Regions from separate parts of the Paradesulfitobacterium aromaticivorans genome, predicted to be linked through region 2. Evidence: riboswitches for the same ligand, from Rfam matches in the RefSeq annotation. Region 2 holds a riboswitch; the other holds the start of a gene.
The links. Region 2 has a riboswitch for cyclic di-AMP ahead of ACYQ2N_RS04960 (C40 family peptidase). Riboswitches for the same ligand answer to the same signal wherever they lie in the genome.

Region 1 (5,344 bases), on a different contig from region 2:
TAATCCTGAGGGGCAGGCTGTTTCGGGCTACATGACCCAAAAAGTCAAGGTAGAAGTTAGGTATTGGCAAAGACAAATCCAGGATTTGCCTGCCAACCTTGAAGCAGAAATCAGGCGCTTGCTCGGCGAGTTTAAGCCCAGCGGGGATGGGGAAGTTGTTTGATAGCTTTTTCACAAAGAAACTTACCATTTGACAACTGTAAGCTAGAGGAAGTATTATAAAAAAAGGCCTAGGGTAACGGGGCTCTGCAGGGTGGGGATATATTGGGCAGCCTGCGAAAATATGCTCGATTGGGCCTTTGGATTATGGGAATAGAAGGAGTGGCGATTCAGGATGGTCGGAATTACCGAAATTGCGGCGGAAAAAGTAAAGGAAGTTTTGGCGAATCAGAATAAAGAGAACGCCTACTTACGCCTTTATGTTGCAGGTTTTGGCTGAGGCGGTCCGAGCTTCGGCATGACTCTGGATGAGTCTAAGAATGATGATGATGTCATCGATGAAGGACATGGAATCAGGATTGTAACCGATAAAAAACTTTCTTCTTACCTTGAAGGTGCAATGGTAGACTATGTCGAGTCCCGTTATGGCGGCGGTTTTGAAATTCGCACCGCCAATTCCGGCGATGGCTGTGGCGACGGTTGCAGTTGCTAATTCGTGCGATGAAATGGAGCCCTGAGGGCTCCATTTTTTGTGCTTTGCTAATATATTTCCCCAGATTAATTATACAGGAAAGTGGCATTTTAAAATATGGATATTGTACAGGGGAAACTAATGTGCTAGGCTAATAGCCATGATACAAAAGAGGGAGGAACAAATTTCATGAGTAATGATAAGTCGAACCGCGGGATCGTTACCGTCCTGGGCAAGGATCAAATCGGGATTATCGCTTGGGTGTCAGGGAAACTGTCTGAAAACAAGGTTAATATCCTGGATATCAGTCAGACGATTTTGCAGGGTTTTTTTACAATGATAATGGTCATCGATCTAAGCACTTCCAGCCTGGAAATGGGCGAATTAGCCGCGACCTTCAAGAGTGAGGGGCAACAGCGGGGGCTTCAGGTTAATGTTCAGCATGAAGACGTCTTTACATACATGCACAGGGTATAAGGGAAGGGGTTAGTTATGACGATTACGTTCGAACCGGAAGAGATCCTGCAAACAATCGAAATGGTAAGAAATGAGAACCTGGATATCCGTACGATTACGATGGGAATCAGTCTCTTGGACTGCGTAGACCAAGACCTGAAACAAATGGAACAGAAAATTTATGATAAAATAACACAATCAGCACAACATTTGGTTACAGTAGGGGACAAGCTTGCTGCCCGCTATGGCATTCCTATTATCAATAAAAGAATTTCCGTTTCTCCCATAGCCATTGTTGCGGCCCATCTGGACCCGGAAGGCATGGTAAGAGTCGCTAAAACCCTGGATAGGGCTGCGCGCGAAGTGGGAGTTAATTTCCTGGGAGGGTTCTCCGCCCTGGTGCAAAAAGGACTGACAACAGGGGACAGGGCACTTATGCAGGCAATTCCGCAGGCACTGGCCGAGACTGAAACCGTGTGTTCTTCCGTTAATGTCGGTTCAACCAAAGCTGGAATCAACATGGATGCTGTAGCTGAGATGGGAGAAATTATTCTCGAGAGCGCTCGCCTTACCGCCGCACAGGACGGAATCGCGGCGGCAAAGTTAGTTGTTTTCTGCAATGCGCCTGAAGACAATCCTTTTATGGCAGGGGCTTTTCATGGGGTCGGGGAACCAGAACGTGTAATTAATGTAGGGGTGAGCGGTCCGGGAGTTGTGGCTCATGTCGTCAAGAGCAACCCTGACGCTAATTTCGGAGAATTAGCAAACCTGATCAAAAGAACAGCTTTCAAAATCACCCGCATGGGAGAGTTAATGGGGAGAGCAGCATCGGCAGAATTAGGAGTGCCCTTTGGGATTGTGGATCTGTCCTTGGCTCCGACCCCGGCAGTAGGGGACAGTGTGGCGGAAATCCTTGAGTTTATGGGGCTTGAGCGGGCTGGAACCCATGGGACAACAGCAGCGCTGGCTCTCTTAAATGATGCCGTAAAAAAAGGAGGAGCCATGGCATCTTCTCATGTAGGGGGATTAAGCGGAGCGTTCATTCCTGTTTCCGAGGATGCCGGAATGGTCAGGGCTGTGGAAGCCGGTGCCTTGACTTTAGACAAGCTTGAAGCCATGACTTGTGTCTGCTCGGTAGGGCTCGACATGATTGCCATCCCTGGGGATGTGAGTCCGGAAACAATCTCCGCCATTATCGCAGATGAAGCGGCTATCGGTATGATAAATAAAAAAACAACCGCCGTCAGGGTCATACCGGCCATTGGCAAGAAAGCAGGGGACAGAGTGGAATTTGGCGGCTTGCTCGGTGGGGCACCGGTTATTAAGGTGCACCCCTTTTCCTCAAGCCAGTTTGTGCGTCGCGGTGGGCGCATTCCTGCGCCTATAACCAGCTTGTCTAATTAATAAAATTCCTAAGGTAATTAGTGCCAACTCAGTCTACTTTTACGGGTTGTTTACTTAGTGATTATAGATGGCAGCGATTTTGGGCGATTAAAGCGTTTTTTGGTCAAAATCAACTTAAAAACAATATTTTATAATTGGCTGGATTCTATTTTGGGGTTAAGCTTAATAATGAATATAACATAAGGTTTTTGCAAAAAACAGTTTGTAGTGTAAAATATGTTTATGTTATTTATCTTCCTTGGGATTATGGAGCGCTATTCTAGTGCACTCTATGACATCTGAAGGCGGGCCTAAGAATCCGCTAAGGGCATACCGATGAAGTTCCTGGTGGTGGCTTTCGACGCCCAGTTGAGGGTTGCTGCTGGGAGTTAAGAATAAGGGGGATCCACAATGGCATGTGGGCGCTACCCTTATTCGTGGAGGCCTAAGTGCGTGGCTTGTAAAAGTTACGGCTTAGGGTATGAACCTGCATTAGGAAGGAACTTAGTGCAGTGTAGCCTGCTTTGAGTGGGGAAGTTGGGAAGGCAAAAGGGATTGAAAAGTGTTGGCCGACACAATTCAATCTGCCGGAAATTCTTGCCTGCAAAAGAGGCTAAGGTGTCAAAAAAGTGTTAAGGAAACTTCTAGAGTGTAAAGCAACAGGGACTGAAGTGCGGACTGAGTGGCGATCAAGTTCTGAGCGTGGCGACACCTCGGGCTGAGGGAAAGGGGAAACCGCCCCGCGGGAAACTGCGGGGAACTCAGTGGGAAAACCTACTTGACCTAAGCCGCAATATTGACTTGTTGTATCCTATCATCCCAGGAGCAACACCTCTCATTTAGGAGAGGTGTTTTAATTTTTTATGGATTTTTTATGTTATTTGACATATTATGTTGCATATACTGCTTTTACTATACCTTTTTCTCAAATTTTACCTTGTTAAGCAAGCAGGATTTTTGTGCTTTGTCTCGAATTCTTATTAGGACAAGAAAAAGCTGAATCCGGATTTATCCGGAGCGGGGGATATTTCCTTGGGGTGAAGCGCGTGTGAGCGCGCCGGGTCTTACACCTTCCTGCCCGAACCCGTCAACTAACCTCGTAAGCTCAGAAGGGTGGACAATTTAGTGTATTCTGGACGAATCTGGCTGGGGAGCGTTGCTCTTTCAGGCGTGCTTCTGTTTGGCAGCATGCCGGGATTAGGCGCTGTTCCTACAGCAGCAGCCCAGCTTGGGCCGGCTTTAAGCTCAACCCCAACTATGATCGGGACACAGGCTCCGGTTGTGAGCAAGCAATTGGAGTTTACAGCCAAGAACGTGGCAACCATAGCGTATAGCAAAGCGGCAGTTAAACTGGAGTCGACTCAGGTACCCATCCCTACCCAAGCTTCAACTCCAACGAAGGCACCCACAGAAGTGAAAAAGGCTGTACCGCAAAGGCCTGTCCAGGTTGCCAAAGCTGAACCTGCCAAACAGGTATCGCGCGGAGGGGGTGCCAATACTTTCGATATTGTCACCACAGCCTTGAGCCTTAAGGGAGTACCGTATGTTTTCGGTGGCACCAGCAGAAGCGGCTTCGATTGCTCCGGATTTACGCAATATGTATACAAGGCGTCTGGGATTTCCATTCCTCGTACTTCTTATACACAGTTTAACAGCGGAAGTTCCGTGAGCAAGCAGGATCTGCAGCCAGGCGATTTGGTGTTCTTCACGACATATTCCAAAGGAGCTTCTCATGTGGGGATATATATTGGGAATGGCACGTTCGTGCATGCTTCTGACAGCGGGGTGCGCACCACGAGCTTAAATGAAAGCTACTATAAAAGCCGTTATCTTGGCGCACGCAGGGTTAAATAATGTGAACCGCACAAAAAAAGGGCGATTTTATCGCCCTTTTTTTGTGCGCCGCAATGCATAATGCTTGCCGCAATGTATGTTTATACACGTAAGTGTGTTTGTAAACGTGAAGTCGGAGAACCCTGCTTACGCTTCGCTGAGCCGTCTTTTGTCCTTATCTTTGTCCTTATCTTTGTCCTTATCTTTGTCCTTATCCTTGTCCTTATCCTGACGCAGCCTGGAAGAATGGGAACCTGCACTGTCGGGCGTAGTACCCGCATCTTCCAGCAAGTGGCTGGACCCAACGAAACGCGCTCCTTGTTCAATCTTTAATTGCTTGGTATAAATATCGCCGTAGAGGCGGGCGCTTGCAGCCAGTTCCAAATTCTCGAAAGCTTTGACATCTCCGCGTACTTCTCCGGCTATGCTGACAGCCTTACCTTCGAGATTGGCCTTAACTTTGGCCCCGGAGCCTATCGTCAGTTCTCCCCCGGCTTTTATCCCTCCTTCTACTTGCCCGTCAATACGGGCATCTCCTTTGATTGTGAGAGTTCCTGTGATTTCACAGCCCTGGGCGATAAATGTTATGTCAGTACTAAGGCGGGAGGAGTTCTTGTTAAACAATACTGATCACTTCTCCTTTGCAAAATCTGTAAAATTAAGGGGATCCGTATTCTCGCCGTTGATAATTACCCCGTAGTGTAGATGTGCGCCGGTACTGCGCCCGGAATTTCCGCTTAGGGCAACCACATCCCCTTTGTTAACCTTTTGCCCATTTTCGACTAAGAGACGGGAATTATGACCGTAAAATGTGACAATCCCATTGCCATGGTCAATATTAACCCTACGTCCGTAGACGTTGTCCCACCCGGCAAAAACCACTGTGCCGCTGGCAGTGGCCCGAACTTCTGTTCCATAATTGCAGGCAATATCAATCCCGCTGTGAAACTCTTTTGTCCATCTGCCAAACGGATTTTTCCTGTATCCGAAAGGAGACGCGATTTCTCCGTCAAGCGGAAGCATGGTGGGAGTGTGGTCGAG
Region 2 (5,344 bases):
GCAATTCTTTCTGCGTTCTTCTTGTCGCAGTCTTTCAGCAACACTACGATTTCCTCGCCACCGTAACGGTATACTTTGTCTCCAACACGAAGATTTGAGCTAATCGTTTGACCAACCTTTCTCAGAACTTCATCCCCGGCCTCGTGCCCGAATTTGTTGTTAAACGAACGAAAGTCATCTATATCCAGAAACAGTACGGAACATACCGCGTCAGAACAGACATTCAATATATCTTGATCGAAAGCCCTCCTGTTTAACAATCCGGTTAAGTTATCTGTTCGGACATCTTGACGTAAACTGTGGTTATTTATGTGCAAGCGGGTGTACTTGCGGTAAAAAACTTCCGCCACTAAATAGCTGGCTATACCAAAGAGTACACCTAAGATAAGACAATGCAAGAAAACATTATCAAACAAGGGCTGAGCAATTAAATGGAACGCTACCGCAAAACTAACTCCGATAGTGAGCATACTGACGAATAGGCCAATGTGAATCATGACCAAGGCTCCTTTATTCTCGGGTATTTGTAAGTTCACAAACGTCTTCCTTATTCTAGCCCTTTTTTTTCCAAACACAAGACAATATCTGGTGAATCTTACTTTCCCACTGCCCTACGTCCTATAAAATTTTTTTATAATACTATAAAGTTAGAGTGCTTATAAATCCAGCGAACCGCTGCACGAATAAAAAGGCTAAGGAGCCACCCTTAGCCTTCGTTCACGAATTGATCTGGACTGCCTTCTCTTTAGGAAGACGCAATTTGGTTATAATGAACGCTACGATAGCAACAGCAATCATTCCGGCACTGCTCCACTGGGCGGCAGTCCACTGGAACAAGTAGCGCGGTCCGTCCCCTCGGAGAAACTCCAGCGCAAAGCGGCCGCTGGAATAGAGCACGATATACGTGAGAAACAAAACTCCGCGCGGCCATGGTCGCCAACGCGACATCATCAGGATCAAGGCGAACACCACCATGTTCCACTGCCCTTCCCAGACCTCGGCCGGCCACAGCGGTTGATTGCCATAGGCGGCATAGGCCGGTGTCCCAGGTGGATAGACCAAGCCAAACGCCGAGCCGGTGGGTGACCCGTAAGCGTCCCCGTTTAAGAAGCAGGCAATCCGCCCCACAGCCTGGCCAAAAATTAGGCCAGGCGCAGCCACGTCAGCCAAACGCCAAAAATCCAGCTTACGCATGCGCGTATAAATCCACCCCGTAAGGAAAGCTCCTGTCAGAGCCCCCTGAATGGCTAAACCCCCGTGCCAGAGCATCACAATTTCCTGTAAATTCTCCCTGTAATAAGCCCAGTCGTAAAACAGAACCTGCCACAGCCGTGCCCCCAGAATCGCCCCGATTAAGGCATAAAGCACCAAATCCACCAGGTGCATCCGGTATTCTTTTTCTTTAGACGCTAGGAAATAGGCCACACCCAGTCCCAGCACAATCGCCAAGGCAACAATAACTCCGTAAGAACGCAGGGAAAAGCCGCCGACAGTAAAGAGAATCGGAGCCATGTTTGCACTACCTCCTTCATGTAAATAATGAACTCAGTTTCCGGTCCAGGTTGCGGAAACTTAAGTTATCAAACAAATCAGTAGCTTTTCTTTTGCTACAGGACTCTTCTGGCCCCTAAATAGTGTTTAGACCAGTAACTTTCAGAAAGGCTGTGAATTGCCACACCGTCACTCGAAGCCCCTATAGTGCGGCCTCCCCCGATATAGATCCTGACATCTGAAGCCCCGCGAGCATAAGTAGAGAAGAACACCACGTCCCCAACTTGCAGCTGGTCACGCGCAACCGGGGTTCCTACCTTATATTGTTCGAAAGAGGTTCGGGGCAATTTGACACCTGAAGCGGCAAAGACATATTGCACAAAACCGGAACAATCAAACCCTTTAGGAGTCGTCCCACCCCAGAGATAGGGTACGCCGCGCAGGCTGAGAGCCCGTTCGATAATACTGCTGACTTGTGAACCTCCACGGGAGAGTTGGGCCGGATTTGAGGCCTTCGCCGTTTGCACCTGCTTGGCGGGCGCAGAATTTTTCTTCGTGCTCCCGGAAGAGGCTGGTTTTGCTTGTTGCTTTGGCCCGCTAACCGAAGCTTGTACAGATGCAGGTGTTTGAGAAGTTGAAACTGTTTTAGAAGCTGAACTATTGGTACTCGTATCCGACCCTAACTGAGCCGAGGTAGGTTTGGTTTCCAGCTCTACCGGGATGGCGCTTTTTAGTGCAAGAGTGGTTACGGCTAGACCCCTGCCCTGTGCAGGGTTTGCTGCGACATTAAGCGGTGCGGTTGTTAAGCTTTCCTGTAGAGATAGTATCCCTGGATACGTTTGTGTTTGCAAACTGTCCTTACTATTGGTATTGGTTCTAATGATGTTCGTGGCTTGAATGCCTGAAACTGCTGACGGTACCGCGGCTTGGGAAGGCGACAGACTTGTGAGGCTGCTCGAAATCAGCACGGCAGCAAACGCTGTTGCGCCCACCCACTTTTGCTTGTTTGAAAACAAAATTCCTCCACCTTTCTTAGCTTACGAGGTTAGTTGACGGATTCGGGCAGGAAGGTGTAAGCCCTACACGTTAGACGTGATTCACCCCAAAAAAAATATCCCCCGTTCTAAGGATTACCTTAGATTCAGCGCTATTTTGTTTGGATCAAATTAGCCTTGCGGCTTTTCCTAGTTTAACAGCCTGATGCGACTATGAGATGAACAAGTTATGAATTTCTGATGAATTTCTGAAGAATTCCGGTAACTTCTGATGAATTTGAGAGGTTACTAACTCATGCTAAGCCTGCGTTCAAGGTAAACTTGAACCCGAGTCATAAGCAGCACCATGATCCAGTAAAAAAGAGCCAACTCTAAAAACAACGGCATAAACACAAACCTGGCCGAACTTATTTCTTCAATGCTGCGGGTAAGTTCAGGCACAGTGACCACTGAGGCCAGCGAGGTGGATGCCCAAAGCAAAACCGGCTTCCCACTGGCCTTTATCCACCGCCCCGATCGCGCTCTGATCGTTTCCGAGATATAAGCTCCAAAATGGAAAATAAGGCCACTGAAAGCTGCGGTAAAGGGGTCAGGATCTTTCATGCCTGCAAGCGCTTTGTTAACCGCCTCAACCAGACTGGAATTCCCCTTGCGCAATGCAAAAGCATTCTGCGAAGTGTTAAATACCGGCCCTGCTGCTTTGAGACCGGAGTTCGGGTTTTTCAAAAGATACTCGGCCACAAACAAACGGTCATTGATCGCAGCATCGATCCGCCCGGCTTTAAGATCCCCAAAAATCTCGTTCGCCCCGGGGTAATGCACGATGATTGCCCCGGCGTCAGTGGCCATCGCGTCATAATTGCTTCCTTGGCTTGTACCTACCTTTTTGCCTTTTAAGTCCTCAAGTTTGTATTCAGCTTTACCCCCCCATTCTCTTGGCAACTTCATTCATCACGTCGATATCATAACCAGTCAATCTACCTTGATTGTCCTTAAAGGTAAAAGGTGGATAAGTGCCTTCAGTCCCTACCAAAATAGTACCGCGTTTTTGAATCTGAGCAAGTAAATCATAAGCAAAAAACGTAAGTGTATTTTAACTTTATTCAATATTTGCTGAATCAAATTAACAAAAATAACTTGTTAACGGTCGTTGCAAGGATTAGTTCACAGATTATAAGACGAAAGGGACTGCCCAGAAATTTGAATTCTTCTGGGACAGCCCCATGCGTGATTCCTTAAACATACACCTACGCTATAACGCCGTATCCCGGCAACATTTCTCTTATTTTTTTGATGACTTCATTTACCAATGAATCTATTTGCTGATCCGTCAAAAGTTCGCCGGCTTCCAGCGTCTTTAAGCTATTCTCAAAAGTTTCCAGCAAAAAGCTGTTGGCTTGCTGGTATTTTTCCCTGGCGCCTATGGGTTCAATCAATTTTTCGCTCCAGATCTCAGCCATATAGTCAAAAATGAAATTCGTAATTTCTCTCATTATTTTGGCTAAAACCGCTACCTTGGGGACGGCAATCGAGGTCGTGCCTTCATAAGTCAAAGAGGGATCGGTTTGCAGGCGGCCTTCCTGCTCAAGTCTATGGTAAGCCGGGGTTCCTTTCAAAATAATCTGGTGGTGATATAATACATTAGCCGTGATCGACAGATTTTTGAGCAGGTCATTGCGCTTAAGAAATTCATAGTTTGTGCGAACATCACCCAATGATGAATCGGGCTCAAACATGATAAACCCGACATTGGGTTCAATTCCGTGTTGGCGAAGAATCCGGATGGCCCTCTCATTTTGGGCTACGGTGGTCATTTTGTTCAACCTTTTGAGAGATTCATCCCTCCCGCTTTCCAGGCCAATCAGGATATCACGGAGACCCGCATCGACCAGCGCAGCGATCGTTTCTTCATGGATATCATTGACCCGGGCTTCGATGCCAAAGCGAATATTTCTGGATTTCAGGAGAGAAGCCAAACGTAATGCTCTTTCCTGGCCTCTGGGCCCGGGGCCGAAAAAGTTGGGATCGGTAAAATAGAAATCTCTTTTCCCCGTTTCAGCAATAATACTATCTATTTCCGCTACAATATTCTCTGGACTTCGCGCCCGCCAGCGCGACCCCTGGCCATAAAACGGGTTAATGTAGCAAAAAGTGCACCCGCCATAACATCCCCTGCTTCCCAGCAGGTTGACTTCAGTCATCCGGAGCATGGCTTCCGTGCGTACGGGAAAAGGAAGTTCATCCAGGTTTTCTGCCAATTCACGCCTCCGGGAAACAATTTTGACGGATTCGTCTCTCAGAGCCAGGCCAGGAATGAGTTCAGGATTAATTAAAGCATATGAAGATGTAGCTGCATGATTAATCCCGCCGGAAACTGCTTCGGCAATTTCAGCAAACGTAAATTCCGGTTCGCCCAGGATGACTGAATCAACAGCCTGACATTTCGCCAAAATATCTTCCGCAGCAATCGTGGGATAAAACCCGTAAACCGTAATATATGAAGCAAACTCCTTTGTCTTTACCTGTTCCAAAAAGGCGTAGAGAGCCGTATCGTTCTGCCAGTGATAGACCATGTGTACACCCAGAATATCCGGTTGGAAAGCACTGATCCTGTTGTCAAGCTCCCGGTAGGAAAGCCTGTCCAGAAATCCCTCAACAATCTCAACCTCGTGTCCTTTGCTCTTTAGCATACCGGCAACATAACCGGAATGCAGGCAGGAAGAAAGTGGTGTATTGGCGATATCGTTACACCGTTCTGCACTCACGTTCCGAGGGTGCTCCAATAATAGTATCTTCATCGTACTACTCTTCATGATCCTGCCTCACTTCCTGCCACATGAACACATTTTGGCATAGAT

Region 1: it holds a riboswitch for cyclic di-AMP, as region 2 does, so the genes downstream of both, ACYQ2N_RS21990 (C40 family peptidase) here and ACYQ2N_RS04960 (C40 family peptidase) in region 2, are expected to answer to the same signal.

The regions. Positions count from the first base shown of each region.
Region 1 is NZ_BAAHYT010000011.1:1,071,134-1,076,477, reverse strand. It holds gene ACYQ2N_RS22010 (hypothetical protein) at 1-163, shown strand, start outside; gene ACYQ2N_RS22005 (HesB/IscA family protein) at 335-652, shown strand; gene ACYQ2N_RS22000 (ACT domain-containing protein) at 821-1,108, shown strand; gene ACYQ2N_RS21995 (PFL family protein) at 1,124-2,491, shown strand; cyclic di-AMP (ydaO/yuaA leader) riboswitch at 3,455-3,591, shown strand; gene ACYQ2N_RS21990 (C40 family peptidase) at 3,596-4,324, shown strand; gene ACYQ2N_RS21985 (bactofilin family protein) at 4,451-4,927, opposite strand; gene ACYQ2N_RS21980 (M23 family metallopeptidase) at 4,934-5,344, opposite strand, start outside.
Region 2 is NZ_BAAHYT010000009.1:87,904-93,247, forward strand. It holds gene ACYQ2N_RS04950 (GGDEF domain-containing protein) at 1-536, opposite strand, end outside; gene lgt (prolipoprotein diacylglyceryl transferase) at 718-1,512, opposite strand; gene ACYQ2N_RS04960 (C40 family peptidase) at 1,608-2,507, opposite strand; cyclic di-AMP (ydaO/yuaA leader) riboswitch at 2,511-2,648, opposite strand; gene ACYQ2N_RS04965 (hypothetical protein) at 2,775-3,428, opposite strand; gene ACYQ2N_RS04970 (transporter substrate-binding domain-containing protein) at 3,406-3,519, opposite strand; gene ACYQ2N_RS04975 (B12-binding domain-containing radical SAM protein) at 3,734-5,251, opposite strand; gene bzaD (B12 lower ligand biosynthesis radical SAM protein BzaD) at 5,289-5,344, opposite strand, start outside.